DNA from 3 places in the Shewanella sp. SP1S2-4 genome. Region 2 is predicted to be linked to each of the others. Evidence: predicted binding sites of a transcription regulator. Region 2 holds the regulator's gene; each other region holds the start of a gene.
The links. The regulator FliA, encoded in region 2, starts transcription of late flagellar genes. The targets are predictions, from matches to a motif close to CTAAAGNTNNNNNNNNNNNNGCCGATA.
Positions count from the first base shown of each region.

Region 1: Q4Q52_RS18090 (cytoplasmic protein) is a predicted target of FliA. The motif match lies at 1,350-1,376, and genes of this name have one in related genera.
Region 3: Q4Q52_RS05560 (VC2046/SO_2500 family protein) is a predicted target of FliA. The motif match lies at 2,096-2,122, and genes of this name have one in related genera.

Region 1 is NZ_JAUOET010000025.1:46,703-57,580, forward strand. It holds gene Q4Q52_RS18075 (hypothetical protein) at 1-178, shown strand, start outside; gene Q4Q52_RS18080 (methyltransferase domain-containing protein) at 184-729, shown strand; gene Q4Q52_RS18085 (hypothetical protein) at 761-1,051, shown strand; gene Q4Q52_RS18090 (cytoplasmic protein) at 1,134-1,319, opposite strand; gene Q4Q52_RS18095 (cytochrome C biosynthesis protein) at 1,442-2,875, opposite strand; gene Q4Q52_RS18100 (organic hydroperoxide resistance protein) at 3,150-3,575, opposite strand; gene ohrR (hydroperoxide resistance transcriptional regulator OhrR) at 3,715-4,212, shown strand; gene Q4Q52_RS18110 (FAD-dependent oxidoreductase) at 4,346-5,521, shown strand; gene rlmC (23S rRNA (uracil(747)-C(5))-methyltransferase RlmC) at 5,631-6,803, shown strand; gene chrA (chromate efflux transporter) at 7,004-8,152, shown strand; gene Q4Q52_RS18125 (methyl-accepting chemotaxis protein) at 8,280-9,944, shown strand; gene fdhF (formate dehydrogenase subunit alpha) at 10,131-10,878, opposite strand, start outside.
Region 2 is NZ_JAUOET010000004.1:4,657-15,534, reverse strand. It holds gene flhB (flagellar biosynthesis protein FlhB) at 1-473, shown strand, start outside; gene flhA (flagellar biosynthesis protein FlhA) at 658-2,757, shown strand; gene flhF (flagellar biosynthesis protein FlhF) at 2,769-4,151, shown strand; gene Q4Q52_RS06085 (MinD/ParA family protein) at 4,156-5,037, shown strand; gene Q4Q52_RS06080 (RNA polymerase sigma factor FliA) at 5,030-5,743, shown strand; gene cheY (chemotaxis response regulator CheY) at 5,791-6,174, shown strand; gene Q4Q52_RS06070 (protein phosphatase CheZ) at 6,188-6,925, shown strand; gene Q4Q52_RS06065 (chemotaxis protein CheA) at 6,941-9,172, shown strand; gene Q4Q52_RS06060 (chemotaxis response regulator protein-glutamate methylesterase) at 9,193-10,320, shown strand; gene Q4Q52_RS06055 (membrane anchored protein in chemotaxis locus) at 10,334-10,873, shown strand.
Region 3 is NZ_JAUOET010000003.1:317,296-328,173, reverse strand. It holds gene queE (7-carboxy-7-deazaguanine synthase QueE) at 1-91, shown strand, start outside; gene Q4Q52_RS05580 (PLP-dependent cysteine synthase family protein) at 211-1,356, opposite strand; tRNA gene Q4Q52_RS05575 (tRNA-Tyr) at 1,622-1,706, opposite strand; tRNA gene Q4Q52_RS05570 (tRNA-Tyr) at 1,791-1,875, opposite strand; tRNA gene Q4Q52_RS05565 (tRNA-Tyr) at 1,947-2,031, opposite strand; gene Q4Q52_RS05560 (VC2046/SO_2500 family protein) at 2,157-2,645, shown strand; gene Q4Q52_RS05555 (DUF406 family protein) at 2,876-3,163, shown strand; gene Q4Q52_RS05550 (bifunctional diguanylate cyclase/phosphodiesterase) at 3,401-5,584, shown strand; gene Q4Q52_RS05545 (YchJ family protein) at 5,603-6,130, opposite strand; gene Q4Q52_RS05540 (DUF4440 domain-containing protein) at 6,260-6,835, opposite strand; gene smrA (DNA endonuclease SmrA) at 6,954-7,544, shown strand; gene Q4Q52_RS05530 (M2 family metallopeptidase) at 7,645-9,510, opposite strand; gene Q4Q52_RS05525 (TetR/AcrR family transcriptional regulator) at 9,731-10,369, shown strand; gene Q4Q52_RS05520 (acyl-CoA dehydrogenase) at 10,386-10,878, shown strand, end outside.

The sequences.
Region 1 (10,878 bases), on a different contig from region 2:
AACCTTAGTAAAAGTAGGCTTACTTGGTTTATTTGTCCCTTTGGCTAATTTCAAGCCTGAGTTGTTAATCGCGATCCTCTTTTTGTCCGTGATTGTGTCCCATGGTCCAGCAGGGCTCAGGCATTATTCTATTGTGCATCGTCGGCAAATCGACTCGAAAAAAGAAATTAAGGGCTAATTGCAATGTCTGTAATCCATGCGCCAATCGTGACTCCCGCAGCCTTAATCACTGAGTTTACTTGGCCTGTTTCTCGCTTTGATGGACTTAAAGTACTCGATCTTGCCTGCAGCTCTGGACGTAATGGTTTGTGGTTTCTAGCGCAAGGTGCAGAAGTGACGTTTATCGACAGGGATTTGTCTGCCATGTCGCACATTGAGCATGTGAACGCCCGCAAATATCAATGGGATTTAGAAGCCGAGGCTGCGCCATCGCTACCGATTGAAGAGTACGACATAGTGTTAGTATTCAATTATCTGCATCGGCCATTATTGCCGCAAATTGCCAAGGCGGTTAAGGCTACAGGCCTTATCGTCTATGAAACTTTTACCACACAGCAGGCTGAGAGTGGGCGGCCGCGTAACCCCAATTTCTTGCTGACTGAAAATGAACTCAAATCAGCATTTGCTAACTGGCAACCTTTACATTACTTTGAAGGTCGATTATGTGATCCGCAATCCACTCAAAGCAGTTATAAAGCACAGTTGATTGCACGAAAACCTAAAACGTAAGTTTATCGATTGAGACTCAAGAGGTTGTAGGATGTTTCCCTATCCAGAGCAATATCGCATTGCAACACCGCCGCTTACGACCGCTGTCATGGTGGCTTGGGCTTTATTCAGTCATAGCCTGTTTTCCGATGCCAGCCCTGTCGCTCTGTATCCGCTGTTAGTTTTGTTCCCTTTGGTGATTGGATTGCACTTGTATTTGATTTGGTTAGCAAAAGGAATGGGGCGACTCGATCAGTTTTTCTATGCCTTAGTGCATATCCCGCTGGCGTTCGTGGTGTGGACATTTACGATTATGCATGTGAATGGCAACGCTTTTTCTTAAATTCGCCTGACGTTTCCGTTACAGAAAATAAAAAGCGCCTTGATAATCAGAGGCGCTTTTTTAAATGCTGTATTGCTAACAATTAGGCCGTAGTGTTGATGTTGTGGCCTGCGTTACCTACTGGTTTTGGCGCCGCAGCTGCAATTAAATCTACCGCTATTTGACCTTCGGCTTTTTGCTGCTCTTTGGCTAACTGAGCAACCTTAACGCCAATTGCACCATTTTCTAGATTAGGTGCGATAGCTTGGGTATTCAGTGAAATTGACATAACTAACCTCGATTGTAAGCTGGATCCCTTTATCGGCAAACCCAAGGTTAACTTTAGCCGTTAGCCATGAATTTGCCAATCATCCATTATTTTGTTAATTATTTAGTCGATTGTTTCGTCAATTACTTGGCCTTAGCCGAAAACAGTTTGCGGCCGATAATAATAATGGCTGTGATCCCCAATGAGCCTAAGATCAGCCCCAGTGCCAGCGCCACATTTTGAAGTGCGGTAGGGTCGATAACCAGCGCGATACCCATACCCAACATCATCACACCTGACATGAGTTTTAGGGCTTGGCCTTCTTTTTCAGTCAGTTTACGTTTACCTAAGGTCGCGCTGAAGACGATAACGATAATCGCCAGCGGGATAACATACACAATGTTATATAAAACCAGATACATATAGCGTTCAATGTCTGGCAGATTGTGCATAGAAAGCACGCTGGTGTAGATCATCGGGAAGCCCGCGGTGCAGAGCAGTTCATAGGCGTTGGCGAGGACTGCTAGTACGGTAGAGCCAATAAGTAAGGCGCCTAAGCTACTTGAGTTAGACAGTTTCCCCATGCGCTTTATCAAACTCGTCCGATTTTCCGCCGACATCGACAGCGTCACTTCCCCCTTAGTAAAGAAGTAATCTTTGATGTTGATGACTCCAGCGATTAAGGCTAAACAACCCGCCGCTAAGATGATCATGCCGCCATCACTGCCTGCGCCCAACAGCTGGAAGATGTTCAGCCATGCGGTCATAAATAGGAAATAGATAAAGCCAGAGAAGAACACGAAAATCCCGCCGACGAGCAACATGCGGCTGCGACTCTTGGCATTAACCATGATCGACAATAAAAACAGTAAAACGAAGAAGGCGCAGGGGTTAAAGGCATCCACGCCTGCGAGCACTAAGGTGAGCAGCGGCAAAGACATTGTCTCGGGAGTCACTACGCCTACTAAAGGTAATTCAACGGGTTGAACTTCTGGCTCTGCAACGGACTCCTTTAAGTTGGTGGCATCACAGGTGCCTTCGCCAGTATCTGTGCCACAAGTGCCAAAGAGCGGCGCATTAGTTTCTGTACTCGCGCTCGTACTGATAACGCCTTTGGTGGGCATGTCCGCTTCGCTGAGTTGACCGCCAAGGGATAAATAACAATTCTTCAGTCGATTAACGAGAAACTCGCCCGTGACCGCTTCGCTCGAATAGCCCACCACGGCCTTTTCACAACTGGCCATATAGGGTACAGAACGTGCTTCTGTATTAGTTTTTGCGGCGATATTTTGCCAAATATCCTGCACACCTGGTGCGGACACCATATGAGATTCAAGTTCTATCCAAGGGTATTTTTGCGGCAATGAATCGATGAAAGGATGGGCCTCTGCACAGTGTGGGCAAGTTTTAGACCAGAAGAAATACAGCTTAATTTTGAGCTCACCCTGACCATTTATATAATGCCACGTTCGATCCGCTGAGCTTGCTGGTGTTGTCTCGGCCCAGCTAGGGATTGAAAAGGCAAAGAGGAATAATAGCGAGCAAAACAGAGATAATTTCGATAGATATTTTGTCATAGCGCCTCCCACTGAGAGTGGGTTTAAGTATCGTCAAACGGTTCGATTAGCTCTTACTCTACTTAAATCAATCATTTTGATTAAATTAGATATTAAGAAGTGTTAGTTAACTCGCGAATAACCATTTTTTGGGAACTGAAACCAGTTTATCTCCCTGTTAAATGGTGTGATGCACATTCACTCTCAGCTTGAGTCGTTAATGGCTAATAAGAATAGAGCACCCGAGGGTGCTCTATTTCTGACGTTATCAACAAGTGTCTATGATGGATTATGGTTAGCCTAACGCAACACCATTTACGCTGAGTTTCACGTCGATATTATTGCGAGTGGCGTTAGAGTAAGGACAAACTTGATGCGCATGACGCACTAGGGCTTCTGCGGCTTCTTGCGGTAAATCTAAGCTGACTTCTAAAGCAACCGCTAATGCAAAACCGCCAGCATCATTGGCACCTATGCCGACAATCGCACTGACTGGCGCTTGTGTAATATCCACTTTGCCGATTTTAGCGACATGCAGAATGGCGTTTGAGAAACAGGCGGCATAACCTGCGGCAAACAGTTGTTCAGGATTCGTGGCGAGACCGCTACCGCCCATGGCTTTTGGATAGGCTAAAGCGACATCCAGTAAACCATCATCAGTGCTGACTTGACCTTGACGACCCGCTTTTGCTGTGGCACGTGTTTCATAAAGTGTTTTCATAGTATTAGACCTTCTGAGGTTAAGGATTAAGTAAATCGATTTAAATTGTGCGCAATTCAATTGTGATAAACTATAATTCGATCTTTGGTGTGAATGCAAGTATATTGTGCGCAATATATTTAATTTGTCGGATCTTCCTATGGCAACAACTCAACCCAACACCCGTGTTAATACTGTCGATATGGCCGAAAATACCAGCACAGAGAATGCCTTATGTCTTGAGAATCAAGTGTGCTTCTCTCTTTATAGTGCTGCAAATGCTATGGTGCGTGCCTATCGCCCTTTGTTGGACAAATTAGATCTAACCTATCCGCAGTACTTGGTCATGCTAGTGCTATGGGAAGAGCAGGGCATTAGTGTCAAAACCTTAGGCGATAAACTTTTCCTCGATTCAGGCACGTTAACGCCATTGCTGAAGCGGCTAGAATCTAAAGGATTAGTGACTCGTGGTCGTAGCGAACAGGATGAGCGTGTGAGAGTGCTCGCCTTAACGCCAGCAGGGCTTGCCCTTAAAGCGCAGGCCAGTGAAATTCCCCATTTAATGCGTTGCAAAGTCGGCGGTGAGGCGAGCGAGTTACAAGCCTTAAAGGCCATGTGTGATCAAGCACTTAAACAATTACATGCCAGTATTGATTAAACTCTTATCGTCGAGATTTGATCTAAGACTAACTTATTGACATATTAACGCTTATTAGCTGTTCGACTGAGCTTGATTGAATGTTTGAGGCTCAGTAGGTCGGTCGTCTATGGAAGGTTAGCGAGAGTGAGTTATGGCCAGTTTCGATATAGCCATTATTGGCGGTGGGATCAGCGGTGTCGGCATTGCCCAATATGCGGCAGCGGCGGGCTATTCCACCTTGCTGATTGAAAAGGGGGAAATTGGCGGCCAAACCTCGGCTAATTCCAGCAAACTTATCCACGGCGGCTTGCGTTATTTAGAAACCGGGCAAATCAATTTAGTCCGCAAGTCCTTGCTTGAACGGCGCCATTTACTCAATCTTGCGCCCACTCTGGTTAAAGCTGTGCCTTTTTATATTCCCGTGTACGACAACAGTCAGCGCAGTCCTTGGACCATTCGCGCAGGCTTAAGCATGTATGCACTGCTGAGTGAATTTGATCCTTTAGGCCAATTTGTGTCAGTGCCTGCCGTGCATTGGCATCGTTTCAAGGGATTAAAACTCTCTGGATTAAAAGCCGTATTTCAGTACTGGGATGCGCAGACCGACGATAAATTGCTCACTCAAGCGGTGGCGCGCAGCGCGCAGGCACTGGGCGCTGAAGTGTATGCCGAGGCTGAATTTCTTGAGTTGGAACACAAGCGCGAGACCTGTGAGCTGAGTTTTAGCCACAGGGGCGAAATCCATAAAGCCGAGGCGAAGCTTGTGATTAATGCTGCAGGTCCTTGGGTAAATGCTGTTTTAAGCAAAGTCTTGCCCCCACTTGCGGGTGTTGAACTCGATTGGGTACAAGGTGCTCATGTGTTGCTGAATATTCCCGCGCCCGATGGCATCTTGTACTTAGAGTCATGCTTCGATAAACGGGTAATTTTTGTGATGCCTTGGTACGGACAAACCTTAGTCGGTACCACAGAAACTGAATTAACTTCTTTAGATAAGCCGCCCGAGGCGACCGAATCTGAAATTAATTATCTGCTTGGTATTTATAAGCATTACTTCCCGCTAACGCCGGAGATTGATGAGCTCAAGGCGCTAATAACCAAAACTTTCTGCGGTATTCGGGTTTTACCTAAGCAAAATAGCCAAGCCTTTGAGCGACCGCGGGATACCTTGATGAAAACATCAATTTCCCATCCGCGAATACTCAGTTTATACGGCGGTAAGTTAACGACGTTTCGCAGTACCTCGGCAGAAGTACTTGAATGGATTGAAAAGGCCCTCGGTAAGCGGCAGTCTATTGCTGATGTTGATAAACTCACCCTATCTTGAGTGCGCCGTGAATTATGCACTTGATGCTGATTTGAATATGCTTCAAGGTGATTTTTACCTGTAAAACCGCTACAGTGTGGCGCTTTTTTACTGATATCTAGGATCTGCCGTGAGTGCTGCTATTGTAAATTCCATCAAGCAATGTGGTTATTTTAACCAAGGTTTGTGTCTTTCTTGCCGGCATATACAACAGCCTATGGTGCAGCAAGTGGCGGTTAAGACTCAAACTTTACAGCAACTACTTGCGCCTTTTATCCCAGCTAATTTACCCGATATTTTTCAGCCGCCGGTAATTGGCGAGGACAGCGGCTTTCGTAATAAAGCTAAAATGGTAGCCTTAGGCGCCGCCCATGCGCCTGTGCTGGGGATTATGAGCCCAAGTGGCGAGGCGGTAGATCTTTGTGACTGCCTTTTATATCCATCTGATATGCAAGATTTATTACATCGCTTAACACGCTTTGTGCAGCAGGCTGGACTTCCTCCTTATCGGGTAGATAGAGCCAAGGGTGAACTTAAATTTATTCTGCTGACCCGCAGTCAAGTGCGTGGTGAATATCTACTGCGGTTTGTACTGCGGTCCACCAATAGTATCGAACGTATCGAACGTGAATTACCTGCATTACTAGCGGAATATCCGCAAATAAAAGTGGTGTCAGTCAATATCCAACCGGTTCATATGGCAATACTTGAGGGTGATGAAGAGATTTTTTTAACTGAGAATACTAGGCTTGAAGAACGTTTTAATCATGTGCCTTTGTTCATTCGGCCTAAAAGCTTTTTCCAAACCAATCCACACGTTGCGGCTCAGTTATATCAAACCGCCCGTGAATGGGTTGCCGAGTTTTCACCTCATTCGTTATGGGATCTCTTCTGTGGTGTAGGCGGTTTCGGACTGCACTGCGCATCCAATGACATTACCCTCACAGGGATTGAAATTGAAGCTGAAGCGATTGCCTGCGCGCAAATGTCAGCGCAGATGATGGGGCTCGAAAACGTGCAATTTATGGCGCTCGATTCCACCGACTTTGCTAAGGGTAAAAGCGCTGCCGATAAGCCGGATTTGATCATAGTTAATCCGCCGAGGCGCGGTATTGGCGAGGCTTTATGCCAGTCATTAAGCGAGTTTGCCCCTAAGGCCATTCTCTATTCAAGCTGTAATCCGCAAACCTTAGCGAAAGATCTCGAACATATTCAAGGCTATCACTTAACCAAAGTGCAGCTATTTGATTTATTCCCCCACACGGATCACTTCGAAGTACTAGTCATGTTGGTGAAGGATTAATTTTTTAGCTCATCAATTTATCACTAAGCATTTGTACTTATTCGTTTTACGATTCTTGAAATCCGCTCAAACTATCTTAAGGACTCTGCTGTGTGGAGCCCTTGTTATGCTTTTATCTGCGTTGCACGCGTGAAACTTCATCATAATGTCTTTTTAGTGGCATAATCTTCAGCACTTTATGCATTGATGGGCGGCGATTTATGCTACAGATTTTCCTACGCTTTTTTACCTTGGGCTTGATGAGTTTTGGCGGGCCTGCGGCGCACATTGGTTATTTTCGCCAGACCTTCGTAAATGAACTCGGTTGGCTCGATGATAAGCGTTACGCCAGTCTGGTTGCCTTAAGCCAATTTATGCCGGGGCCAGGGTCGAGCCAAGTGGGCTTTGCCATTGGTTATCAAAGAGGCGGGCTTGTTGGCGCGCTTGCAGCTTTTGCCGGTTTTACACTACCTTCCTTTATTTTGATGTACTTACTGGCGGTAACAACGTCGGCATGGCTCGCGAATCATTATGTTCAAGGGATGATTTATGGGCTTAAATTAATGGCCGTCGTTGTGGTTGCCGATGCCGTTCTTGCCATGTTTAAGCAGTTCTGCCAACGCAAATCCGCCCGTTTGTTAATGCTCATCAGTGCTGCGGCGATTTTGATTGCGCCATTTATGTGGACGCAAATCCTCCTGTTACTCGGCGCTGCGACTATCGGTATTTATAAATTGAGTGCGACGCAAGATGACACTGCGCCGCTTGCACCGATCCGCTTGAATTATCTGTATTTACTGCTCTTTTTTGTGTTACTCATCGGCAGTTTTTTTATGGTGGATTTCGGACCTGAGGCTTGGATCTTCAGCGAGTTTTACCGCGTAGGGAGTTTAGTGTTCGGTGGCGGTCATGTTGTACTACCTCTGCTAGAAACAGCAGTGGGCGATACCATAGGCGGCGATCGTTTTCTGACGGGTTATGCCTTTGCCCAAGCTGTGCCTGGGCCTATGTTCACATTCGCGACCTTTTTAGGCGCCGAAGTCATGCTAGATAAGCCCTTTATGGGGGCTTGCATCGCGACTGCTGCCATTTTTTTACCCGGATTTCTCCTTATGCTGGTGGGCCTGAAGAGTTGGCATGCGATTGCGGCAAGACCGAAAATTGCTGGTGCGATTGCTGGCGTCAATGCCTGCGTTGTTGGCTTACTCGCGGCCGCGCTTTATCAACCTGTTTTTTCTCAGGCGGTATTCTCGGGCAAAGATATGGCCTTGGTATTGCTCGGTTTTGGTGCATTAAAGTTATTTAAACCACCCATGCTGGTGCTGGTTTTAGGCTTTAGCTTGTGTGGGATCTTGCTAAATCTGCTGTGAACTGAGGGGCGATTAATTGAAGTTTTATTGAGCAAGATTAAGATTTTGTTACTTTAAGCGCATAGAGAAATAACAATGTTAGCTATACTCCAAAGATACAAGTTGTATTCCTTTGGAGCATTCAAGCATGTCTAAGTTGAGTTTACGCAATAAATTACTATTGCTATCGCTGTTCCCTTTGATCCTCGCATTACTCATATTGATGTCGGTTTCCTATTATGTCGAACAAGATGCACTTGCCGCTGAAGTGGTCACTTTTAAAACTAAGCTCGTCGATGAGCGTAAACAACAAATTAAAGAAGCCACCGAAATTGCCGCAGGCATAGTGAATTATCAATTATCGTTAAAAGAACAAGGGAATGTGAATCAAGCGCTAAGAGACATACGTTTTGGCAGTGCGGGTTACTTCTTCATGTATGACTCTCAAGGGAAAAATATTTTTCATGCCCTACTTCCTAGCTTAGAAGGGCAAAATAAAATAGATATGACAGATCCCCGAGGCACTAAAATTATTGTCGGTCTGCTCGATGCAGCTAAACGTGGTGATGGTAGTTTTTCCTACTACTATCAAAAACCTAATACTAATGAGCAGATTGAAAAAATCAGTTACGTCATGATGATCCCTGGTACTGACTGGATGTTAGGTACTGGGGCATATATCGATGATATTGAAGCTGTTGTTGAAGATTATCGCGAGACAGTGACTGAGCAAATGGCAGAAAAATCCTTCGCGATTTTGCTGATAGCGCTTTTCCTTACGGGTATTACTGGCTTTATCATTATGATTGCCGCCCACCGTATGGTCGTGCCAATCAAGAATATGGCCGATAACTTAAATGATATTGCTAAGGGCGAAGGGGACTTAACCAAGCGACTCGCCGTAAAAGGGGAGGACGAAATCGCTCAACTTGGGCGCTCCTTTAACCTCTTTGTCGATAAACTTCAGCATATTATCGGCGATGTTGCGACAGCGACGGCAAAAGTAAAAACGGCAGCCAATGCGATTCATGATCAAACTAAAGTCATGTCGAGCCAGTTGGTGAGTCATAACAATGAAACCGATCAGGTGGTGACTGCAATCACTGAGATGTCCTCCACTGCGAACGAAGTGGCTAAGAATACCACTCAAGTAGCCGAAGCGACTCACGCTGCTACTGGTGATGTGGCGAATGCACAGCGCTGTGTTGATGCTTCACTTGAAGAAATTGCCTCTTTAATGTCGCAAATCAATAATGCGGCGGGCAGTATCAAATCACTCAGCGAGCAATCCCAGAAAATCAACAGCGTACTGTCAGTGATTGGTGGTATTGCCGAGCAGACCAACCTGTTGGCATTAAACGCCGCCATCGAAGCGGCCCGTGCCGGTGAACAGGGCCGAGGTTTTGCTGTGGTCGCCGATGAGGTGCGTAACTTAGCCAGCCGCACTCAAGCCAGTACGTTAGAAATCAATGAGATGTTATCGGCATTACATAAGCTAGTGACCCAAGCCGTGAAAGCGATGGAAGAGAGTCAACAAAGCTGCGTGCGTTCGGTGGATTCTTCTCGCACGATTTCCGACAGTCTGGGTTCAGTGACTTCGGCTGTGACTGCGATTAACGACATGAGTACCCAAATCGCGGCCGCGGCGACAGAGCAAAGCTCAGTAACCGAAGAAATTAACCGTAACGTGTATGCCATCCAAGAGATTGTGAATGAGCTACTTCATTCCAGCGAAGATGCGGCTAGGATCAGTATGACAGTCTCGGAAGAAGGCATTAACTTGGGCAAGTTAGTGGGCCAGTTTAAGATTTAGTGGGACAGTTTAGGATTTAATTGCAGTAATCTTGATTAAAAACGGGAGACTTAAGGTCTCCCGTTTTATTTGGATCATATATTTTTTAAAAGCGTTAACCGTTAATTCAGCTTAGTGAATTCATCCAAGCTCATTCACTTTAGACAATTCAAGTAAGTCAATTCACTCTAGTCAATGTACGTCACCTTAATCCATCTTCTCGGCAAGCCGTTCTGCCCTCACAGAGCAGACCTTATATTCTGGGATAAAAGCTACAGGATCGAGTGCATTGATGGTGAGTTTATTCGCCGCCGCTTCCACAAAGTGGAAGGGCAGGAATAGTACGCCAGCTTGAGCTCTTTTCGTCACAAAGGCGTCGATTTCAATTTCACCGCGACGGGTAGTGAGTTTGATTTTATCGCCATTGCCTATGCCGAGTTGCTCGGCGTCATAGACTGAAATCATTACCTTAGGCGAGCCGAGTAAGTCAAGTCCAGCCGTTTTACGGGTTAAGGTGCCTGTGTGGAACTGTTCCAGTAAACGTCCGGTTGAGAGAGTGAGCGGGTACTCACTACAGGGCATTTCTGCGGGTAAGCGATAACTCACTGGCGTGAACTTACCTAAGCCGCGGGTGAATTGGCCTTGGTGCATGATGGGCGTTCCCGGATGGGTTTCATCTGGGCAAGGCCATTGAATACCTTGGGGAATTTTACCGTCAACTCCAGTTCTTAATCGCTGCCAAGTAATGCCGCGATATTGTGGTGTCAGCTCATTGATTTCCTGCCAAATCGCTTCTTCATTAGGGTAATCCCAAGCGGCACCCATCGCATTGGCAATGGCTTGGACAATTTGCCAATCGGGCCGGACCTCACTTGGCGGTAGCAGGGCTTGTTCGAGTCGCTGCACTCGTCGTTCAGTATTAGTGAAATGACCGCGTTTTTCGACAAAGGCTGCG
Region 2 (10,878 bases):
TTAAGATGACCAAACAAGAAGTAAAGGATGAATATAAAGACACTGAAGGGAAGCCTGAAGTGAAATCGCGAGTAAGGCAGATGCAGCATGAGTTGGCTCAGCGCAGAATGATGGCTGAAGTACCCAATGCCGATGTCATCGTTGTTAACCCTGAGCATTTTGCAGTAGCGATTAAATACGATGTAAAACGCTCCGCTGCACCCTTTGTCATCGCTAAAGGCGTTGATGACGTCGCATTTAAAATTCGTGAGATTGCCCGCGCCCATGATGTAGCCATTGTATCTGCACCGCCGCTTGCGAGAGCAATATACCATACGACTAAGTTGGATCAACAAATCCCCGAAGGATTGTTTACTGCTGTGGCACAGATTTTGGCCTATGTATTCCAGTTACGCCAATATCAGAAAGGACGCGGTCGTAAACCTATTCCAGTTCCGCTTAATCAGCCCATTCCTGATGAATTGAAATATTAAGTTTGCAGCATCTGACACTTGTGAGTGATACACAAGATGATGTCACTTTATATGAATGTTCCAATATTATTTCTTCTTTATATCAATGAGTCATAGGTATAATTCTCCTTAATTAGTCAGGTTGATTTTGTTGGCGTGTTTTTTGCTTTTCGCTTCTTACACGTCAAAATTTAGGTTATAGCGAATGGATGTTAAAGCGACTCTTGGTCAAGTAAAACAAATGCGGCTGAGCTCACTCAAAGGCATTGGTACGCCTATGGTTGTGCTTGCTGCATTGGCCATGATTGTTTTACCTATTCCTCCATTCTTATTAGACATACTTTTCTCATTCAACATAGCCTTAGCGCTCATCGTATTGTTAGTCGCAATTTATACCGATAGGCCGTTAGATTTTGCCGCCTTTCCAACGGTATTACTTGTGGCGACATTACTTCGCCTTGCACTGAACGTTGCTTCAACTCGTGTGGTATTACTCGAGGGCCATAATGGTGGCGATGCAGCAGGTAAGGTGATTGAAGCCTTCGGTTCCGTGGTGATTGGCGGTAACTATGCCGTTGGCTTGGTTGTCTTTATCATTTTGATTATTATCAACTTTGCGGTAGTGACTAAAGGTGCTGGTCGTATTGCTGAAGTGAGTGCCCGCTTTACCTTAGATGCTATGCCTGGTAAGCAAATGGCAATTGATGCCGACCTAAATGCCGGTACTTTGAATCAAGAACAAGCAAGATTACGTCGAGCAGAAGTGACCCGTGAAGCGGATTTCTATGGTGCGATGGACGGTGCTTCAAAATTTGTAAAAGGTGATGCCGTTGCGGGTATCATGATTCTAGTGATCAACATCTTAGGTGGTTTCATCATAGGTATTGTTCAGCATGGCTTAAGTTTTTCTGAAGCGGTTGAAATTTATACCTTGCTGACTATCGGTGATGGTCTAGTGGCGCAGATCCCTGGGTTATTATTGTCAATCGCAGCAGCATTGATGGTGACCCGTCAAAATGAATCCGGTGATATGGGCCAAATGATGATGAGTCAGATGTTTGACAGTCATAAGTCATTGGGTATCGCTGCTGGAGTCCTATTTGTCATGGGAATCGTTCCTGGCATGCCGCATATGGCGTTCTTAAGTTTTGCTTTTATGACGGCAGGTGCCGCTTATTTTGTCTATAAGCGTAATGAATCAAAACGCATTAAAGCCCTAGAGCAAGTTAAGTCTGGCCCTGTAGAGAGGCAAGATAAGGAGCCTAAAGAGTTGGGCTGGGATGATGTGCATCATGTTGATACTATTGGGCTTGAGGTGGGATATCGTTTAATTCCGCTGGTCGATAAAGGTCAAGGTGGCGAGTTATTAAGCCGTATCAAAGGCGTACGTAAAAAGTTATCCCAAGAACTGGGCTTCTTAGTGCCAGCAGTGCATATTCGCGATAATTTAGATTTGTCGCCTAATGCCTATCGCATTTCATTAATGGGCGTAGTTGTTGGTGAGGCGGATATTCGACACGACTGCGAATTGGCGATTAACCCTGGCCAAGTCTATGGCAAGCTCGATGGTATTGAAACGCGTGACCCAGCTTTTGGTCTTGAAGCGGTATGGATTGCCCCTGAATTACGTGAGCATGCCCAAACATTAGGGTATACGGTTGTTGATGCCGCTACGGTTGTAGCAACCCATATTAGCCAATTGCTGACCAATAATGCTGCAAAGTTGTTAGGTTACGAAGAAGTGCAACAACTGATGGATATGCTTGCGAAACACTCGCCTAAACTGGTGGATGGCTTTATTCCTGATGTCATGCCACTCGGGCATGTCGTAAAAGTGATGCAGAACCTGTTAAATGAAGGGGTTTCAGTCAGAGACTTGCGTACAATAGTGCAAACTTTGTTAGAATACGGCACTAAGAGTAATGACACTGAAGTTTTGACCGCTGCAGTACGTATCGCATTGAAACGTATGATAGTCCAAGAGATCTCTGGTCCAGAGTTAGAAATCCCCGTCATTACATTGGCGCCAGAGTTGGAACAGATGTTGCATCAATCAATGCAAGCAACTGGTGGTGATGGTCCAAATATTGAACCCGGTCTTGCAGAACGCATGCAGCAGTCCCTTGCCGATGCGGCTCAGAAGCAAGAAATGGTCGGACAACCCGCCATATTGTTGACGTCAGGTATGTTACGCGCGACGCTGTCACGCTTTGTTAAACATACTATTCCTAATCTCAGAGTCATTTCGTATCAAGAAATACCTGATGAGAAGCAAATACGTATCGTATCTGCAGTCGGCCAGTAGAGGACGCATAAGTGAAGATTAAACGATTTTTTGCCAAAGACATGCGCGCCGCACTGGCCCAAGTGAAAGAAACACTCGGCTCAGATGCCGTCATTATGTCAAATAAGAAAGTGAATGGTGGCATCGAAATTGTCGCTGCCGTTGACTATGATGAGCCTAAAGCAAAAACCGCAGCTACTGCGCCAGCGCCAACCTTTATGGACGTGAGTGACGACCTCGTATCCCTAGGGGCTAAGCAGCCTATACGAGTAGAAACCCGTGCAAAGCCTGCGGCACCTGCTGACTCATTACAAGCCTTGTTAGAGAAGCAGCAAAGTCGTTTGAATCAACAGATGTCGCATCAGCAAGTTGATGCAGATTTACCTGCATGGGCTAAGGGCTTACAAGCGCCGGCTACTGCCAAAGTAGAGCGTCGCGAAGCGCCTGCTGCTTTTGATAAGAAGCCACAAACATCACAGAAACAAAATGCCGATATTGAGGCAATGCGTGATGAGCTAGCTTCATTGCGTAATTTGTTAACACATCAAGTGTCCTCTTTGATGACAGAACATAAAAAACGTATCGACCCTGTCGGAGCTATGCTCGAAGCCAAGTTACTTGAGGCAGAATTTTCCCCAGCGGTTGCCAATAAATTAGCGGCGCTGAGCCAACATTATACGCCTGCAGAATTAGTCAGAGCTTTACCTCAAAGTCTCGCTAACTTGCTTGATAATCAAGGTGATGACATTGTTAAGCAGGGCGGTGTGGTGGCCTTAGTTGGCCCAACCGGTGTCGGCAAAACCACGTCATTAGCTAAACTTGCGGCCCGTTTTGCAGCTCATCATGGTGCAGAGCATGTTGCTTTGATAACGACAGACCATTATCGCATCGGAGCCTATGAGCAATTAGCAACCTATGGCAAAATAATGGGCTGCCCTGTAAAGCAAGCTCATGATCTGAATGAATTAGAGCAAATTCTTTATCAGTTTAGAAATCGCAAGCTAGTATTGATAGATACGGCTGGCATGGGACAGCGAGATATGCGTCTTTACCAGCAACTTGATAATTTAACTGCAAATAGCAGGATACCTATCCGCAGTTATCTGGTACTGTCTGCGACAGGACAGCGCCGTGTATTGCAAGATGCAGTCAATCATTTTAAACGCATTCCCCTATCTGGTGTCGTTCTTACAAAACTCGATGAATCTGTGTCGTTAGCAGGGGCATTAAGTGTGTTGATCCAAAACGGATTACCATTAAGTTATGTTACTGATGGGCAAAGAGTTCCTGAAGATATGAAAGTTGCGGATACCTTAGATTTAGCCCAACAGGCACTCGCAGCGTTAGATAGTACAGAACAACAATCATTACAAGACACAGCGTGGTCAGATAATATGGCCTGTGCATTTGAGTAGATTTATGACCCTGGATCAAGCAAGTGGTTTACGTATGATGAATCAACCCTATAACGAAAAAGTGAAAGTAATCGCGGTCACAGGTGGTAAAGGTGGCGTTGGCAAAACCAGCGTTTCCATTAATACAGCTGTGGCATTAGCCGAAAAAGGCAAGCGTGTCTTGGTACTTGATGCTGACCTTGGCTTAGCAAACGTCGATGTCATGCTGGGTATTCGTGCCGAGCGTAACCTCTCCCATGTTCTCTCTGGTGATGCAGAGCTTGACGATATTATCGTTCGCGGCCCTAAGGGAATTGGCATAGTGCCAGCCACTTCAGGGACGCAAGGGATGGTGGAATTAAGCCCAGCGCAGCATGCAGGGTTAATTCGCGCTTTCAGTGAGATGCGGACTCAGTTTGATATTCTAGTCGTAGATACTGCTGCTGGGATTTCAGATATGGTGCTCAGTTTCTCACGTGCATCGCAGGATGTGCTGGTCGTTGTTTGTGATGAACCCACATCGATAACTGATGCCTACGCCCTGATAAAAATCCTCAGCCGTGAGCATGGCGTGTTCCGTTTTAAAATAGTTGCCAATATGGTGCGTAGTTTACGCGAAGGTATGGAATTATTTGCTAAACTCAGTAAAGTGACCGACAGATTTTTAGATGTCGCCCTTGAATTAGTTGCAACTATTCCATTTGACGAAAACTTACGTAAATCAGTTCGTAAGCAAAAACTGGTAGTTGAAGCTTATCCTAAATCACCAGCGGCGATTGCGTATCAAGGATTGGCAAATAAAATTCTGAGCTGGCCTGTACCGCAGCAACCTGGTGGGCATTTGGAGTTTTTCGTTGAGCGTTTAGTGCAACGACCAGATTTTCAAGAGGAAAAAACGAGTGAATAAAGCCGCTGCGTATACTTGTTTAGACAATAAATCGTCGATCGTTGAACAGTATGCTCCGTTGGTTAAAAGAATTGCGCATCATTTACTCGCCAGATTACCTGCCTCAGTGCAGCTAGATGATTTACTCCAAGCTGGGATGATGGGTTTATTAGAAGCATCATCCAAGTTTGATGGTGGCAAGGGTGCGAAATTTGAAACCTTCGCCGGCATACGTATACGAGGGGCGATGTTAGATGAAATTCGCCGTGGTGATTGGGTGCCTCGTTCCGTTCATCGTAATAACCGCAAGGTTGCACATGCTATTGATGAGTTAGAGCAAGAACTGGGCCGTGATGCACGCGACACAGAAATTGCAGAAAAACTTGATATGACGCTCGATGAGTACCATCATATTCTTAACGATGTTTCTGTCGGAAAAATCATAGGGATAGAAGACTTAGGCGTATCTCAGGATATACTTACAGTGAGTGATCGGTCCGATGATGACTCATTTGAAGCATTAGCTGAGAACCAATTTCATTCTGCGCTGGTTGAGGCAATTAAATTATTGCCTGAAAGAGATGCATTAGTGTTATCCCTGTACTACGATGAAGCATTGAATTTAAAAGAGATTGGCGCCATTCTTGAGGTCAGTGAATCGCGTGTTAGCCAGATATTAAGTCAGGCAATGTTGCGATTGAAAGCTAAACTCAAGCACTGGACATAAGTATAATTATTAATCGAGCACAGAATGTCAGCTCACCGGAGGAAACCTTGGACAAGAATATGAAGATTCTCATTGTTGACGATTTTTCGACAATGAGGCGTATCATCAAGAACTTGTTGCGAGACTTGGGGTTTAACAATACCCAAGAAGCAGACGATGGCTCAACAGCCCTGCCGATGTTGCAAAAGGGGGATTTTGATTTTGTTGTTACAGATTGGAATATGCCCGGTATGCAAGGCATCGATCTGTTAAAAGCAATTCGCGCAGATGATTCGCTAAAGCATTTACCCGTATTAATGGTGACAGCTGAAGCAAAACGTGAACAGATTATCGCTGCCGCTCAAGCGGGAGTGAATGGATATGTGGTTAAGCCTTTTACCGCTGCAACGCTGAAAGAGAAGCTAGATAAAATATTCGAACGACTCGCTTGAGCAAGGATGAGCTATGAAGTCACAAACATCAGGGCTCATCACGCTCGAACAAGCTCAGCACTTGGTTGAATTATTAAGTGTCGGTGAGCAACGTCAGGCAGATGATTTATTTCGGGAGCTTGCTGCTCCACTGCAACGAGAATTATTTGAAGAGGTAGGGAAATTAACTCGGCAACTTCATAGCGCTTTAATGGATTTTCAAGTTGATAATCGTCTAGCTGAATTAGCCAATACAGAAATTCCCGATGCCAAACAACGTTTAAATTACGTTATTGACATGACTGAACAAGCGGCAAATAAAACCATGGATGCGGTAGAAGAATGTTTACCTTTGGCCAATGCCGTAACGGTAAATATTCAAAAAGTCATGCCATCTTGGGACAAATTAATGCGCCGGGAAATAGAACTCAGCGAGTTTAAGGTTCTTTGCCACGATGTCCAAGATCTTATGTCCCGTAGTTCAAATGACTCGACTCGACTGCGTGAATTGTTAAATCAAATATTGATGGCGCAAGATTTTCAAGACTTAACAGGACAAATGATACGTCGTGTTATTGATCTGGTTATGGAAGTAGAAAGTAATCTGGTTTCTATGCTGACGGTATTTGGTGAGCAGCCTATGATTGAAAGTCAGATTGCTCAGAAAAATAATATTGAAGCGGAAGGGCCGATAATGAATGCCGAGCTTCGTCAAGATGTAGTAACGGGTCAAGACGAAGTGGATGATCTTCTATCGAGTCTGGGTTTCTAACTGGGAGTCAATTTGATGGCCTTTGATGTAGATGAAGAGATACTCCAGGACTTTTTAATCGAAGCCGGTGAAATTTTAGAGCTTCTGCAAGAGCAACTCGTTGCGCTTGAAAATAATCCTGATGACACTAACTTGCTAAACGCCATTTTTAGAGGGTTCCACACCGTTAAAGGTGGCGCAGGCTTTCTTAGCTTAACTCCCATGGTCGATGTGTGTCATGAGGCTGAAAATACCTTCGATTTATTACGGACTGGTAAACGTAGCGTCAATGCAGAGCTGATGGATATTATTTTGCAGGCTGTTGATGCAATTAATACCATGTTTGCTCAAACGCAGCAGGGCGAGCAGCAAGATCCTGCCGATTCGGGTTTGTTGGCTAGGCTTAAAATGCTGAGTTCAGGTGCGCCATTGCCATCTGAAGTTGCGTCTGCAGAGGTGGTCGAAATTGTCGAACCTGAGCCTGTCGTTGAAACCATTGTTGAAACTCCCGTCCCACAAGACATCCCTATAGAGATAAGTCATAGCTCATCTTCAAGTATTGATGATATCAACGACGCTGAATTTGAAGCTTTATTAGATGCGCTTCATGGCTCAGGAAAAGGTCCTGCGGCGGCTACCGCCGTGGTCTCTGATCCTGTTGTCGCTAAGCCAGCTGCGCCAGTTAAAGCGTCTCCTGCATCGGGCGATGACATCACTGATGACGAGTTTGAAGCATTGCTTGATGAACTTCACGGTTCTGGCAAGTTTAAAGTCGAGGCAGAAGTGCCGGCTAAACCAAAGGTTGTCGCCGCACCTACGCCTCAACCTATAGTCGATGCCGATGAAATTACCGATGATGAGTTTGAAAGATTACTTGATGAACTCCATGGTAAAGGCGGAGCACCTGCGAAAGCTGACGTAAAAGCGTCGCCAGTCACGCCAGCTGTGGCAGCTGCACCTAAAGCCGCAGTGACTCCTGAGCCTGCGAAAGTTGCAGCGCCAGCCCCCGTTGTTGCCGCAAAACCGAAAGTAGACATCGCGGTTGTAGAGAAAGCACCTGCTAAAGCAAGTTCAGCAAATGTGCCTCAAGGTGAAACCACGGTTCGTGTTGATACTGCACGACTCGACCAAATCATGAATATGGTCGGTGAGTTAGTATTAGTGCGTAATCGATTAGTGAGCTTAGGCATCAGTCGTGATGATGAGGAAATGTCTAAAGCCCTTGCGAATTTAGATCTCGTGACAGCCGATTTACAGGGCGCTGTGATGAAAACCCGTATGCAACCGATCAAGAAAGTGTTTGGTCGTTTCCCTCGGGTAGTACGTGATCTTGCGCGTACGCTCAATAAAGAAATTGATTTGATCATGGTCGGTGAAGAAACCGACCTAGATAAAAACTTAGTTGAAGCGCTTGCCGATCCACTCGTCCACTTAGTGCGTAACTCTGTGGATCACGGTATTGAAATGCCAAACGAGCGTGAAGCCAATGGCAAGCCGAGAACGGGTACTATTACCTTATCTGCAAGTCAGGAAGGTGACCATATACTGCTGAAAATCGAAGACGATGGCGCAGGTATGGACCCTGAAAAACTGAAAAAAATCGCGATAACGCGCGGTGTGCTCGATGAAGATTCAGCTTCGCGAATGACTGACAGCGAAGCTTATAATTTGATTTTTGCGCCCGGTTTTTCGACTAAGGTCGAGATTTCAGATATTTCTGGTCGTGGCGTTGGGATGGACGTGGTAAAAACCCGTATCACTCAGCTTAACGGCACAGTGCATATTGATTCTATGAAAGGTAAGGGCACGATACTTGAGATTAAAGTACCGTTAACGCTGGCGATTATGCCGACCTTAATGGTTGATGTCGCTAAACAAGTGTTTGCATTACCTCTGTCTAGCGTGAACGAGATATTCCATCTCGATCTCACTAAGACCAATATCGTCGACGGACAACTCACTGTCATAGTGCGTAACAAGGCTGTGCCTTTGTTCTATTTGGAGCACTGGCTACATAGAAACAAAACCACCTTTAAACATGGCGATAAAAAGCATGGTCATGTGGTGATTGTACAATTAGGTATGATGCAAATTGGTTTTGTGGTCGATGCCCTAATAGGCCAAGAAGAGGTGGTGATTAAACCCCTTGGTGCTATGTTACATGGCACTCCTGGGATGGCTGGCGCGACGATTACATCGGATGGCGGTATCGCACTGATCTTAGATGTCCCTGGATTGTTAAAGCATTATGCGAAAAGTAAGAATTAGTTTCCAAGCTAAGGAATGGAATGGCCATTAAAGTATTAGTCGTTGATGACTCAAGTTTTTTCAGACGACGTGTTAGTGAAATAGTCAATCAAGATCCTGAACTGGAAGTTATCGCGACGGCCTCAAATGGGGCCGAAGCGGTGAAGATGGCTACTGAGCTTAATCCTCAAGTTATCACTATGGATATTGAGATGCCCGTGATGGATGGCATTACTGCCGTCCGTGAGATCATGGCTAAATGTCCTACTCCGATCTTGATGTTTTCTTCTTTAACCCATGATGGCGCTAAAGCAACGTTAGATGCTTTAGATGCTGGTGCGTTAGATTTTCTACCTAAACGTTTTGAAGACATTGCTACCAATAAAGATGATGCTATTTTATTGTTGCAGCAGAGAGTTAAGGCATTGGGACGCCGCAGAATGTTTCGTCCTATTGCACGTCCTGTCGTCGCTTCAACATCTAGCGTGCGTCCAACAAGTAGCGTTTTAGGGACAACGAGTATAGCGGCGCATACTCCAGCCACGGCTCCTGTGAGGACCTCAACAGCAGCGTCGATTCGTGCAAGCGGTAAGCAGTATAAAATACTGCTGATCGGCACATCTACTGGTGGTCCAGTTGCCTTGCAAAAAATTCTTACCCAATTCCCGGCAAACTATCCGCATCCGATTTTATTAATCCAGCATATGCCAGCAGCTTTTACGCCAGCATTTGCAAGTCGTTTGAATGGTTTATGTAAGATTGAAGTAAAAGAAGCCGCGAATGGCGATCTTCTTAGACCAGGTTGTGCGTATTTAGCGCCAGGCGGAATGCAAATGATGGTTGAACGTACTGGCGCAAGTGGTCGATTAAAGGTCATTGCTGGCAGTGCAGACATGAACTATAAGCCTTGCGTTGATATCACCTTTGCTTCTGCATCCAAAGCCTTTAGCGGTGACGTCCTTGCCGTTGTGCTAACTGGTATGGGCGCGGATGGCAGAGAAGGTGCCCGCATGTTGAAAGCAGTCGGTGCGACCATTTGGGCGCAGGATGAAGCCAGTTGTGTGGTTTATGGCATGCCGCAGGCTGTCGCTAGTGCTGGTATTGCCACTCAGTCGATTGCGTTAGACAACATGGCTGAATGCATTTTAAAAGAGTCTGTTCGTGTCTAAGAGTCTGCATCCGATGAGCACGAATAGTGTGCTCATCATTTTGCTGATGGCGATTGCTATTTTGTGTCTTGGCGCCTTGAGTCTCGATTATCGGCATAAAAATAGTTTGTTGAGAGAAGAGATAAATCGTTTGGAATCGACTCAGGTACTGTTAATGGTCCCTGATGAACAAGCTGAAGCAATTGCTGCTTGGTTAGCGTCTCATCCTGATCAAACTAAAGCTATGCTGCAATTGGCTACTCCTGGTGAACAAAAGGCTGTGACAATTGGTCCTGAATCTACCCAGATTAGTGTTCCGCCTTTGCTGAATAAGCAGAATTCTGGGGTGGATACGACGAAGGATAACGCTAATCAGCAACCTTTAGTTCCTACGCTGCTCCAGACGCCAAATAAGAATGTCGAGACTGCGACTTCGCCTATTGAACCTAATCAGTCAATTGAACCGAAAAATGCACAGATGCTGCCAGTGGTGATTTCTGAAAATGCCGATGGAGTTAAAGTGATTAGTTTACCCAATGGTGGTATCCGAGTTACGACGAGAGAAGAGCAATAACCTTT
Region 3 (10,878 bases), on a different contig from region 2:
GCCCAGAGCGACTGAACTGGCTATGAAGGTGTGTATTGCCCGTAATTGGCGTTTATCAATCCAAACCCATAAGTATTTGAATATTGATTAATGCCCTTCAGTTAATCTATAAACGATAAAAAAACGCCTCACAATTGTGGGGCGTTTTTTATGGCTGACGTTTAGCGGTGGACTTTAAAGCCATCGACTCAAGGAATTTAATCTCGTCGGTTAATCAAGCTCGCTTAGCTGACCAAAATGATTAAATGCCGCAAGTTGGCGCTGATAGGGGGCAATATCACCAATATTAGCCGCAATCCAATCAGCATCGTAATAGGTATCGAGGTAACGTTCACCCGAGTCGCAAATTAGGGTCACGATTGAGCCTTGTTCTCCACGCGCTTGCATTTGTACGGCAAGTTGCAATGCGCCGTAAAGGTTAGTGCCTGTCGATGCGCCGGTTTTACGGCCAATCAGTTGCTCTAACCAATGAATCGTCGCTACGGAAGCCGCGTCGGGGATTTGCAGCATAGAATCCACAACGCCAGGAATAAACGATGGCTCGACTCTTGGTCGACCTATGCCTTCAATTTTACTGCCATTGCAACAGGTTAAGCTGGCATCGCCGCTCTGATAAAAATCAAAAAATACCGAGTTTTGCGGATCAACTACGCAAAGCTGGGTCGCCAACCTTTGATAGCGGATGTAGCGGCCTATGGTCGCCGATGTGCCGCCTGTACCCGGACTCATCACTATCCAACGCGGGATTGTGTGTGGCTCGCGTTCCATCTGATTGAAAATAGAATTGGCAATATTGTTATTGCCGCGCCAGTCTGTTGCGCGCTCGGCGTAGGTGAATTGATCCATGTAATGGCCGCCAAGCTCCACGGCTAGGCGCGCCGATTCGGCGTAAATCTCACTGGAATGGTCGACAAAATGACATTGGCCGCCATAGAAAGTGATCTGTTCAATCTTCTTTTTAGCCGTGCTTTTAGGCATCACGGCAATAAAAGGTAAACCGAGTAAGCGGGCAAAATAGGCTTCAGAAATCGCCGTGCTGCCCGATGAGGATTCGATAATCGGCGTGCCTTGTTTAATCCAGCCGTTACACAGGGCATAGAGGAAGAGTGAGCGGGCGAGGCGATGCTTTAAGCTGCCTGTCGGGTGGGTACTTTCATCTTTAAGATAAATATCTATGCCATCGAGCATAGGTAATTCAAGTTTAATCAAATGGGTATCGGCGCTGCGCTGAAAATCCGCTTCAATCTTGCCTATCGCATGGGCTTCCCACGTTGGGCAGAATCTGCGAGCGCTGTGTGAGTCCACTGGCGGTTGAATCGTGTTAGAAATCATCATAGTCACTTCGAAAGGGATCATTTTTAGAGCATATCACAGGGACGGGCAAAGCGGTTTTATTGGATCTGCTTGGCGTTACTCGCTTGGGGGCATTAGCTTGAAGTCGCGCGAGGCGTGATTGATGTTAAAGACAAATATCGCGAACTAAAAAATATGGCTTCAAATAGAAGTGCAGTTTAATACAAAGAATGTAATTAGAACAAAATGAATAGATGAAGCTATGGCATATAAAACTGGAATAGACAAAACGGAAGTTGAACAAGAGCGGTATAGACAATGAAAGAAATGGTGGAGGGAGAAGGATTCGAACCTTCGAAGGCTGAGCCGTCAGATTTACAGTCTGATCCCTTTGGCCACTCGGGAACCCCTCCACAAACTTTCTTTACTTTTAAAGCTGAACCAAACATTGGCCATGTTTGATACTTGAAAATGATTATCTGCGTTAAAGATAAAGATGGTGGAGGGAGAAGGATTCGAACCTTCGAAGGCTGAGCCGTCAGATTTACAGTCTGATCCCTTTGGCCACTCGGGAACCCCTCCACAAATACCTTTAACGCTTTTATAAAACTCTACATCATTTTCGAACAACACTCACAAACTTACAGTGCAAATGGTGGAGGGAGAAGGATTCGAACCTTCGAAGGCTGAGCCGTCAGATTTACAGTCTGATCCCTTTGGCCACTCGGGAACCCCTCCTCAATTGCGGCCGCCATAGTAGTCAGAAACCTTTTGCATGTAAATACCCAATTTAAAAATTTTCCTAAAGTTATGCATCAAATGGTCGATTAACTAACAACGAATTGTTTTGACGATGTTTTTTTATGCAAATTGATGTTCCTTTAGTCAACGAAGCCCAAATTGGCACCCGCTTAAACGCGGCGATAGAAAACGACAGACGGGGCGAATTCGCCCTGTTGCTGTCGTTACTGTCGGTTGACGCACGGGACATGGCGCAATTTCAATGGCAAAACGAGCTTGATATGGCGCAAAAATTACAGCGTCAGTTCGAGTTGCCACCGCAGCAAAGCTTAATGGCAGATTTATCTTCTGCTGAACCTGTGGTCGATAATAGCAGTATTTTTATGGCGCAAGGTCCGCGGGCATTTCAATTACAGCAGGCACTGCGACCGGAAGCCTTAGTGATCCGAGGCGGTGAGAGCGTAGCAATGGCCGAGGCCCTGAGTAACTGTGATCATGTCACCCAGCTTAGGCAGAGGGGCCAACTCAGCGCGCCTAAGGTCGAAATCATGCATTTTGCCGATCAATTGGCAATCCAACGTAATCTGGTGCCTCTGCTTGCTTCTGCCTAGTTACCAACTCCTGTAAGTGTTCTTTAAAACGCGTGTTCTGCTATAGCAATAGCAATTGCGTCAATCTGCGCCATTTCAGTAAATAAGCGTGAGCTAAAGCCAGTTATCTTGAGGCTTAATTACCTATAATTCTGATTAACCTATCGAGTTAGCCACTTACCGCGCAAATAAATTAGCGAGCATAGTTTAGTGATGCCGTTAATCAGTCGCTTTATAAATAAGGAATACAGATGAAAGGCATAATAGAAGCACAGAATCCGGCAGTGAATGATACTTGCACCGATTGTGGCAGTTTTGTCGATATCGGCGCCGTCATTGATGAACACGATACCTTATTGACGTTAAATTTTGTTGGCGATAGCGCGCAAACAGATGCAGAAAGTATGGCGAGCCGTGCCCAAGCTCGATTTGCTGAAGTGCAAACTGAGTTTGTGACCACGGCTGCGGGTATCGATTTACTGCTGACCTTTGGTGTGAGCGCTGAGAAAATGATTTTCCAATTGGAAAACGGTTTATAAGTTTTTGTGCAGCACTTTTAGCGGATAGAATTCGAACTTAATCGTTTTAACTGTCTAAAAATGCTGCAATTGTTAACTGAATTGTAATAAATTGTGCCACATGTTGCTGCACTTACAATAGATAGTGTAATCTGCCTCCAAATAAGAATAATTCAATCAGCTTAATTGCACATTTCAAGCTACGTTTGCGCGTAGCAAAGACCTTTAGCCCAACACGAAGTTTTGTAGGGAATCAGCGTGAAGCGACGTCAGCATCAGCATTTATTGGAGTCTTTGGTTCAGTCAACTGCAAAACAGCAGGGCGATTTCACCAAGACAGCAGAGTTAGCCACAGAGTTGTTGTGCCAGAATTTAGCGGTTTCTTTGGTGTCAGTGTGGACGTTTTCAGCTGATCAACAAACCCAAACACTCGTTGCACAATTTGGTTCTATGATGTTGCAAGACATTCATAGGCCTAAGCTATTACAAGCTTGTCCCCGTTATGTGCACGAGCTTAAAACCCTGCGCCATATCGATGCTGGCAATACGCTGACCGATCCCCGTTTAAGTGAATTGGCAGAGTGCTACTTTATCCCGCGGCACATCAATTCCACTCTCGACATCGCCATTCGCATCAATGGTCGTCTGGAAGGTGTGCTCTGCATCGAGCGGGCGCAGTTCACTCCCCATTGGCACGACAGCGAAATCCACCTCGCGTGCCAGATGGCAGATCAATTAGCCCTGACTTTAGCGACAAAACACAGCTACGACAAAGAAGAAAGCCTGAGCCTATTTCGCTGCGCGACGGAGCAATCACGGCAGATCAGCATGCTCATTAATTTGCATACTGAAAAAGTCGAGTATGTGAATCAGGCACACAGTGAAATCACTGGCATGCCCCGTGAGCAGATAATCGGCGCAAATATCCGTGAATTGGCTTTTTTTAAGCAGCATGCCCAATTAGCCGAGCAAACCCTAGCGCAGATATTTAGGGGCGAGATTGCCAAAGGCGAAGTGCAGTTTAGCCGTACCGATGGCAGTCGCTATTGGCTGACATACGTCTTGAGTCAATTCATTACTGATCGCGGCAATCATTATGCCTTGGTCTCGTGTGAAGAAAATACCGATGAGCACAACTACAAGTCAGAGCTTGAACGCCTCGCTTGGCGCTGTGGATTAACGGGGCTACATAACCGCACCCACTTTAATCGAGTGCTTGAACGTACCAATAAAGGTTTGTTGTTATTAGTTGATTTAGTAGGATTTAAACGGTTTAACGATACCTATGGTCATGAGAATGGCGATAGCTTATTGATTGAAATCGCCCGCCGTTTGAAACATTTCTCCGAGATCAATAAAGCCACCGAAATTGCCCGCGTCGGTAGCGATGAATTTGCAGTGCTGCTGACCGATGATAACGCGGTATACGATCTCGACTATTTTAGTACGCGTCTGTATCAGCATCTGGCTATGCCTATCTTAATCGGTCGCGAGCAAGTCGAGCCTAAGCCTGCCTTAGCTGTGGTTGATATCGCCTCGGTGGCGAGTTTGTTTGCGCCGTTAACCTGTGCCGATATTGCTGTTCAGTATGCTAAAAAGAAAAAAGGCACTGCAATCCAAGTGTTTAACAGTACTTTGTTGAGCGCATTTAAAGAAGATGCGCAGATAGAGCGCGATTTACACAGTGCCATTCGTGGCCGTCAGTTTGAGCTTTATTATCAGCCACTGAGGGATTTAGAGCAGAATACCTATATTGGTGCTGAAGCTTTAATCCGTTGGCATCACCCAAAAAGAGGCGTGTTATTTCCCGCATCTTTTATCGACATTGCCGAGCAGTCGGGGATGATTAATTCCATCGGCAGCTGGGTGTTGGAGGCTGCATGTCGCCAGTTAAACCTATGGCAACACCATAATGCGGATATGACGATGCACGTGAATGTGTCGGCCCGTCAGTTTTTCAGTGGCAATTTATTCGAGCAGGTGTGGCAGCTGTTGACTCGTTATCGATTGAAACCTAAGACGTTAATTTTAGAGATCACTGAAACTGAGTTGATGGGCGACATTCGCCACGCGACGCTGTTATGCCAAGAATTAGCGGAATTAGGCGTAGGGCTTGCGATTGACGATTTTGGCACGGGTTATAGCTCAATGCGTTATTTGAAGCAGTTCCCGATCAGTAAACTTAAGATTGATCGGTCGTTTATTTCAGATCTGACTGTGAGCCGCGAAAGCCGCGAAATTGTCTCAGCCATTATCGCCATGGCGAGTGCCTTGAATATCTCCTTGACGGCAGAAGGGGTTGAAACCCTTGAACAAGAAGCCTTTTTAGCGAAAAGTTTTTGCCATCAGGCGCAGGGCTATCTCTATAGCCCCGCATTGCGGGAGCCTGAGTTTGCACAATTTATTTTGTCGGCCAAAAGCCCTTCGGTCTTGACCCACTAGACTGGTGTACTTGTTAAATCAGAGGGATTTTAAGCAGCATTGTTTGAATTTTTTACCGCTATGGCAAACGCAAGGATCATTTCTGCCGGGTAACTTCGCCGTCATTTGCAGGCCTTGGCTGTAATACCAGCGGCCCGTTTGATAGATGAATTCCGAACGTTCATAGATAGCATCAATTTCACCTTCGAGTGTGTACCAAGCCTTAAATGTCACATTGCCATGTCTTGGCTCCGCGATTGCTTGATTCGCAGCTTGAGAGTTGTGGGCGGGTGCTTCACTGCTGCTGAGTACTTCTAGTCCTAGCCAATGTGGGTGAGGGCCAGTATTAAGACTCGCTAGGGTGAGACCGTTTAGATACTCGGGGTGATGTGTCTTTAAAATATAATCAAAATTTTTCAACACAAATGCGCAGTAACGTGAGCGCATGAGTTGCTCGGGCGTGTGCGCAATGACTTGCCCAGAATCGACATGAATATGCAGTGGATTGCAGCAATCTTGATAGCGTTTGCTACTGCCACAGGGGCAGCTTTGTTCAGTTGTAATCATGTTTTCTTTGCGGTATCGATTAAATGATGATTTATTTCAATAAATTAAGCTTTTATTCTAACGCATTATACTTTTATTTTAATGCATTAAGCATATATCTGAATGCGTTAAATAGCGTCAGCACAAAACTTAGGGTAATTTCTTACCCGCAGGTAAAGGCGGGAACTGGCGACCATAATACAAGTTAGGCACAGGTTTCGCATTTAGATAATAGCTAGGTTCTGCACGATTATTGGTGTCTAAACTTACTTTCCACTGAGTCGCTGAGACCTTTTCTGTACCAATGGCAAATTTGCCTGCAAATTCACTCACAGGTTCACCCGTTTCTTGTGCGGGATAAAATCGAACTAAATAATAGCCAGTATCTATGGCACCATTGCCGATAATTTTACGTTTAGTAATGCGGAAATCCACGTCGATAGTGGCTTTCTTAGCGCGGATTTTATCGAAAAATTTCTTGTAAATCGCAACGATATTATCTCGTCCATAGTAAATCTCTTTACTTTGACTCTCAGATAAGTAGCTCGCATCATCGGCATAAATTTCACGGGTCACTTCAGGGGATAATTGATTAAAAGCGCTAATAAATAAAGGATAATTAGCATTGATCAATTGATCATCTGTGGATTTTGTATGCGTTTTAGCTGGATTGGCTAAGCTTGGCAGCGACAATAGGCACATCAGGACTAGCGGCAAAAATTTCATTACTTTATTCTAATCTGGCAATCATGGCGTCACTATAATGGAGCCGCCCGCTGAACTAAAGCCTTGAATGATTACAAAGTGTGTTTCTGTACAAGAGTGTGAAGTAAAGGAGCTTGCCATGCTGGATGATGAATCAGCACTGTTTTTTGAGGAAATGGCCGGAGTTGTACCACTGAAAGGCGAGGTGCCTGTGGTGAGTTTTGCGCCCAAAGCGTTAACGGCGGAACAAATCCACAGACGTGATGCCTTACAAAGGGAAGCTTATTTAACGTGTATGCCGCTGGATTTAAAAGTGTTTGTGCAGCAAGCGCCGGATGACATTGTCAGCTTTAAACGTGAAGGGGTACAAGGCGGCGTTTTCAAGCGGTTACGCATGGGGCAATACAGTATCAAGATGGAGCTCGATGTGCATGCCTATCGGCTTAATCAAGCTCGCGAGGCCGTACTCAACTATCTACTGGCAGCGCAGGCGCACGGTGAGCGGTGTGTGATGTTGATCCACGGTAAAGGTTATCAGAGCCAACCCTTTGCGGGATTACTTAAGTCCGCTGTGTGTTGTTGGTTATCACAGCTTGATATGGTGCTGGCCTATCATTCGGCGAAAACGGAGCAGGGCGGCACTGGGGCGCTGTATGTGATGTTAACTAAGTCTGAACAGCTAAAGCTTGAGAACCGTGAAGCCAATCGTAAAGGCATAGGCTGGCGTTAGACCAAAACAGGCCGTGTATGAAATAAAAAGTCTCGAATAAAAATGCCCAATCTCGTTGGGCATTTTGTTTTATACAACTTGGCGATGGTTTAACTCATGATTACCAACCGCATTGGCGATTAGCCGCGGTATTTTGCTCATCTAACCATGTTTTAAGTGGCGCGAAGTAATCGAGCACAGCTTTGGCATCCATAGCTTCTTTGCCGGTGACTTCTTTCAATGCTTCTGGCCAAGGTTTACTTAAGCCTAACTCGAGCATCTTATTGAGTTTCTCTCCCGCTGCTTGATTACCATAAATACTGCATCTGTGTACCGGACCTTTATCACCTGCAGTTTCACACAGCGCTTGATGGAATTGGAATTGCAAAATATGTGCTAGGAAGTAACGGGTGTAGGGTACATTGCCTGGTACATGGTATTTAGCGCCCGGATCAAAATCTGCTTCACTACGTTCAACTGGTGCTTTTACGCCTTGGTATTTCTCCCTGAGATCCCACCAAGCTTGGTTATATTGCGCTGGTGTGATTTCGCCGCTAAACACTTTCCAGCGCCACTGATCTATCATCAAACCAAAGGGCAGGAAGGCGATTTTATCTAAAGCTTGCTTCAGTAAAAGCCCAATATCCTTAGAGGCATCAGGCACTTCTTCAAGTAAACCGATCTGTTTTAAGTAGCTTGGGGTGATCGACAGCGCAATCGTGTCACCAATCGCTTCATGGAAACCGTCGTTGGCGCTGTTTTTAAACAGGAATGGTTGCTGCTTATAAGCGCGTTGATAGAAGTTATGCCCAAGTTCGTGGTGGATCACGCTAAAGTCTTCGGCGGTCTTTTGGATACACATTTTTATGCGAATATCGTCGAGATTATCGAGATCCCATGCCGAGGCGTGGCAAACCACATCACGATCCTTTGGCTGAACAAACAGTGAACGAGCCCAAAAACTCTCAGGCAATGGCGCAAATCCTAGCGACGTGAAGAAGCCTTCGGCTTGTTTCACCATTTTATGCTCGTCATAGCCATTTTTTGCCAGTAACTCAGTGACATCATAACCTGGGTCGGCATTGTCAGGGGCGACTAAGTCATACACATTGCCCCATTGCTGGGCCCACATATTACCGAGTAAATGTGCAGGGATAGGTCCTGTGGTCGGTGCGACGCTATCGCCGTATTCTTTATTGAGTTCACCGCGTACGTAGCAGTGCAATGACTCATAAAGGGGTTTGACTTGGCCCCAAAGACGGTCAAGTTCCTGTGAAAAATCATCGGGTTTCATATCATATTGACTGCGCCATAGCTCAGACAGGTTTGCATAACCGAGATCCTTCGCGCCTTCATTGGCCAGTTCCACTTCACGTTGAAACAAGGGGCGCATAGGTTTGGCGATTTCACGCCAGCCTTTCCACACTTCCAGTAATGCAACGGGATCACGTGATTCGGCCATTAAACTCGATAGCTCAGGCTGGGTCATACACTTACCGTCGGCAAAACAGTATTTTCCTTTGCCGTATAAGCCATTTAACTCTGAGCTTATTTGTGCAAGCTCGGCATTTTTCGCAGGGTCGAGCGGGGCGGGTAACACTAACGCGCTGCGCAATATATTGAGTTTGCGAGCATTAACGGGATCGAGGTCCACATTGGCGTACTTAGTCGCCTCTGTTGCAAATTTTACTGACGCTGCGCTGACCTTTTCACCGACTGCGGCAGAGAGGGCAGCAGTGTCATCGGTAATAAAGTTGCTGTAAATCCACTCGGCGCGATTAGATTCTATCGATAATTCAGCCATTTTGGCTTCTGCATCGTTAATAAAAGCAATCGCTTGTGCTTTATTAGGTGTGGTATTGATGACCGCCGCTTCAGTGCTAGCAGGCTTGTCTGTTTTACTTTGTGCATCATTACAGGCCGTTAATCCCAGCGCTAAGGCGACTGTGAGGGCGATTTTACTGCGACGATTCAATGAAATAACCATGTCTACTTGTCCTTGTTGTTTTTGTGTTACACAGTTTACATAAAGCTAAGGTGTATTGCACAAGGGTTAATGAGCTTGTTAGTTACACTTATTTCGCAGATGTTCCATATACGGCTTGAATGCAGGCTAGAAAGCGGCGAATTTGTCCAATTTTAGTTTGACATCCGTGGTGCCAATGTTTAATTTAAACGAGTGTTTTAAATTAATTCAAGGTCACGGAATGGCAAGTCGATCCGATACAAAAACTAGAATACTTGATGCCGCAGAAAAACTGTTCGCTGAACGGGGCTTTTCTGAGACCTCGTTGCGACTCATCACCAGTAAGGCTGAGGTGAATTTAGCATCGGTCAATTATCACTTTGGTTCTAAAAAAGAGCTGATCCGTGCAGTATTAGCGCGTTATTTAGACGTGTTTATGCCTGCGGCTTCAAACCAAATTAATCGCTTAAATACCGCGCCAGCACAAGCAACTCTCGAAGAGATCTTGTCTTCGCTGGTCGATCCTTTATTGGATTTAAACGCGCTACGTACCGAAGGCACCACGATCTTCCTGCAGCTTTTAGGCCGTGGCTATATCGAAAGCCAAGGACATTTACGTTGGTTTATCACTACCCATTACGGCCAGCATCTCGATGCTTTTGTTAAAGCCGTGTCGGCCAGTGCGCCACATATTCCACCCGCTGAAATGTTTTGGCGTTTACACTTTACCTTAGGCACTATCGTATTCACTATGGCGTCCGCCGATGCCCTAAACGATATCGCTGCTGCTGAGTTTGGTGAGCATAACGACATCGAAGCCGTGATCCGTAAAGTGATCCCATACATGGCGGCTGGCGTATCAGTCCCCGTTTCTTCTTAATTAAAAGGTCTTGATAATGTTGACGATTATAATTCTTGCCCTGATAGCCATTGTCGTGTTGTTTGCGGTGAAAAATATCCGGATGCAGTTTATTACCCGCCCAGTTTTTAGTTTTTTCAAGAAGGTCTTACCGCCACTTTCAGATACCGAGCGCGAAGCGATGGAAGCCGGTGATGTCTGGTGGGAAGGGGAGTTGTTCCGCGGAAATCCTAACTGGAATACCTTGCACAGCTACGGCAAACCGACGCTGACCGCTGAAGAAAAAGACTTTATCGATAATCAAGTGATGACAGCACTGACGATGATCGATGATTTCGACATAGTGCATAACCGTAAAGATTTACCACCAGAGTTGTGGGAATACTTCAAGAAAGAAGGTTTCTTCGCCCTGATCATTCCGAAGAAATTCGGTGGTAAAGCTTTCTCTGCCTATGCTAACTCTACCATTGTCAGCAAATTAGCCAGCCGCAGCGTAAGCGCTGCTGTTACAGTAATGGTACCAAACTCTT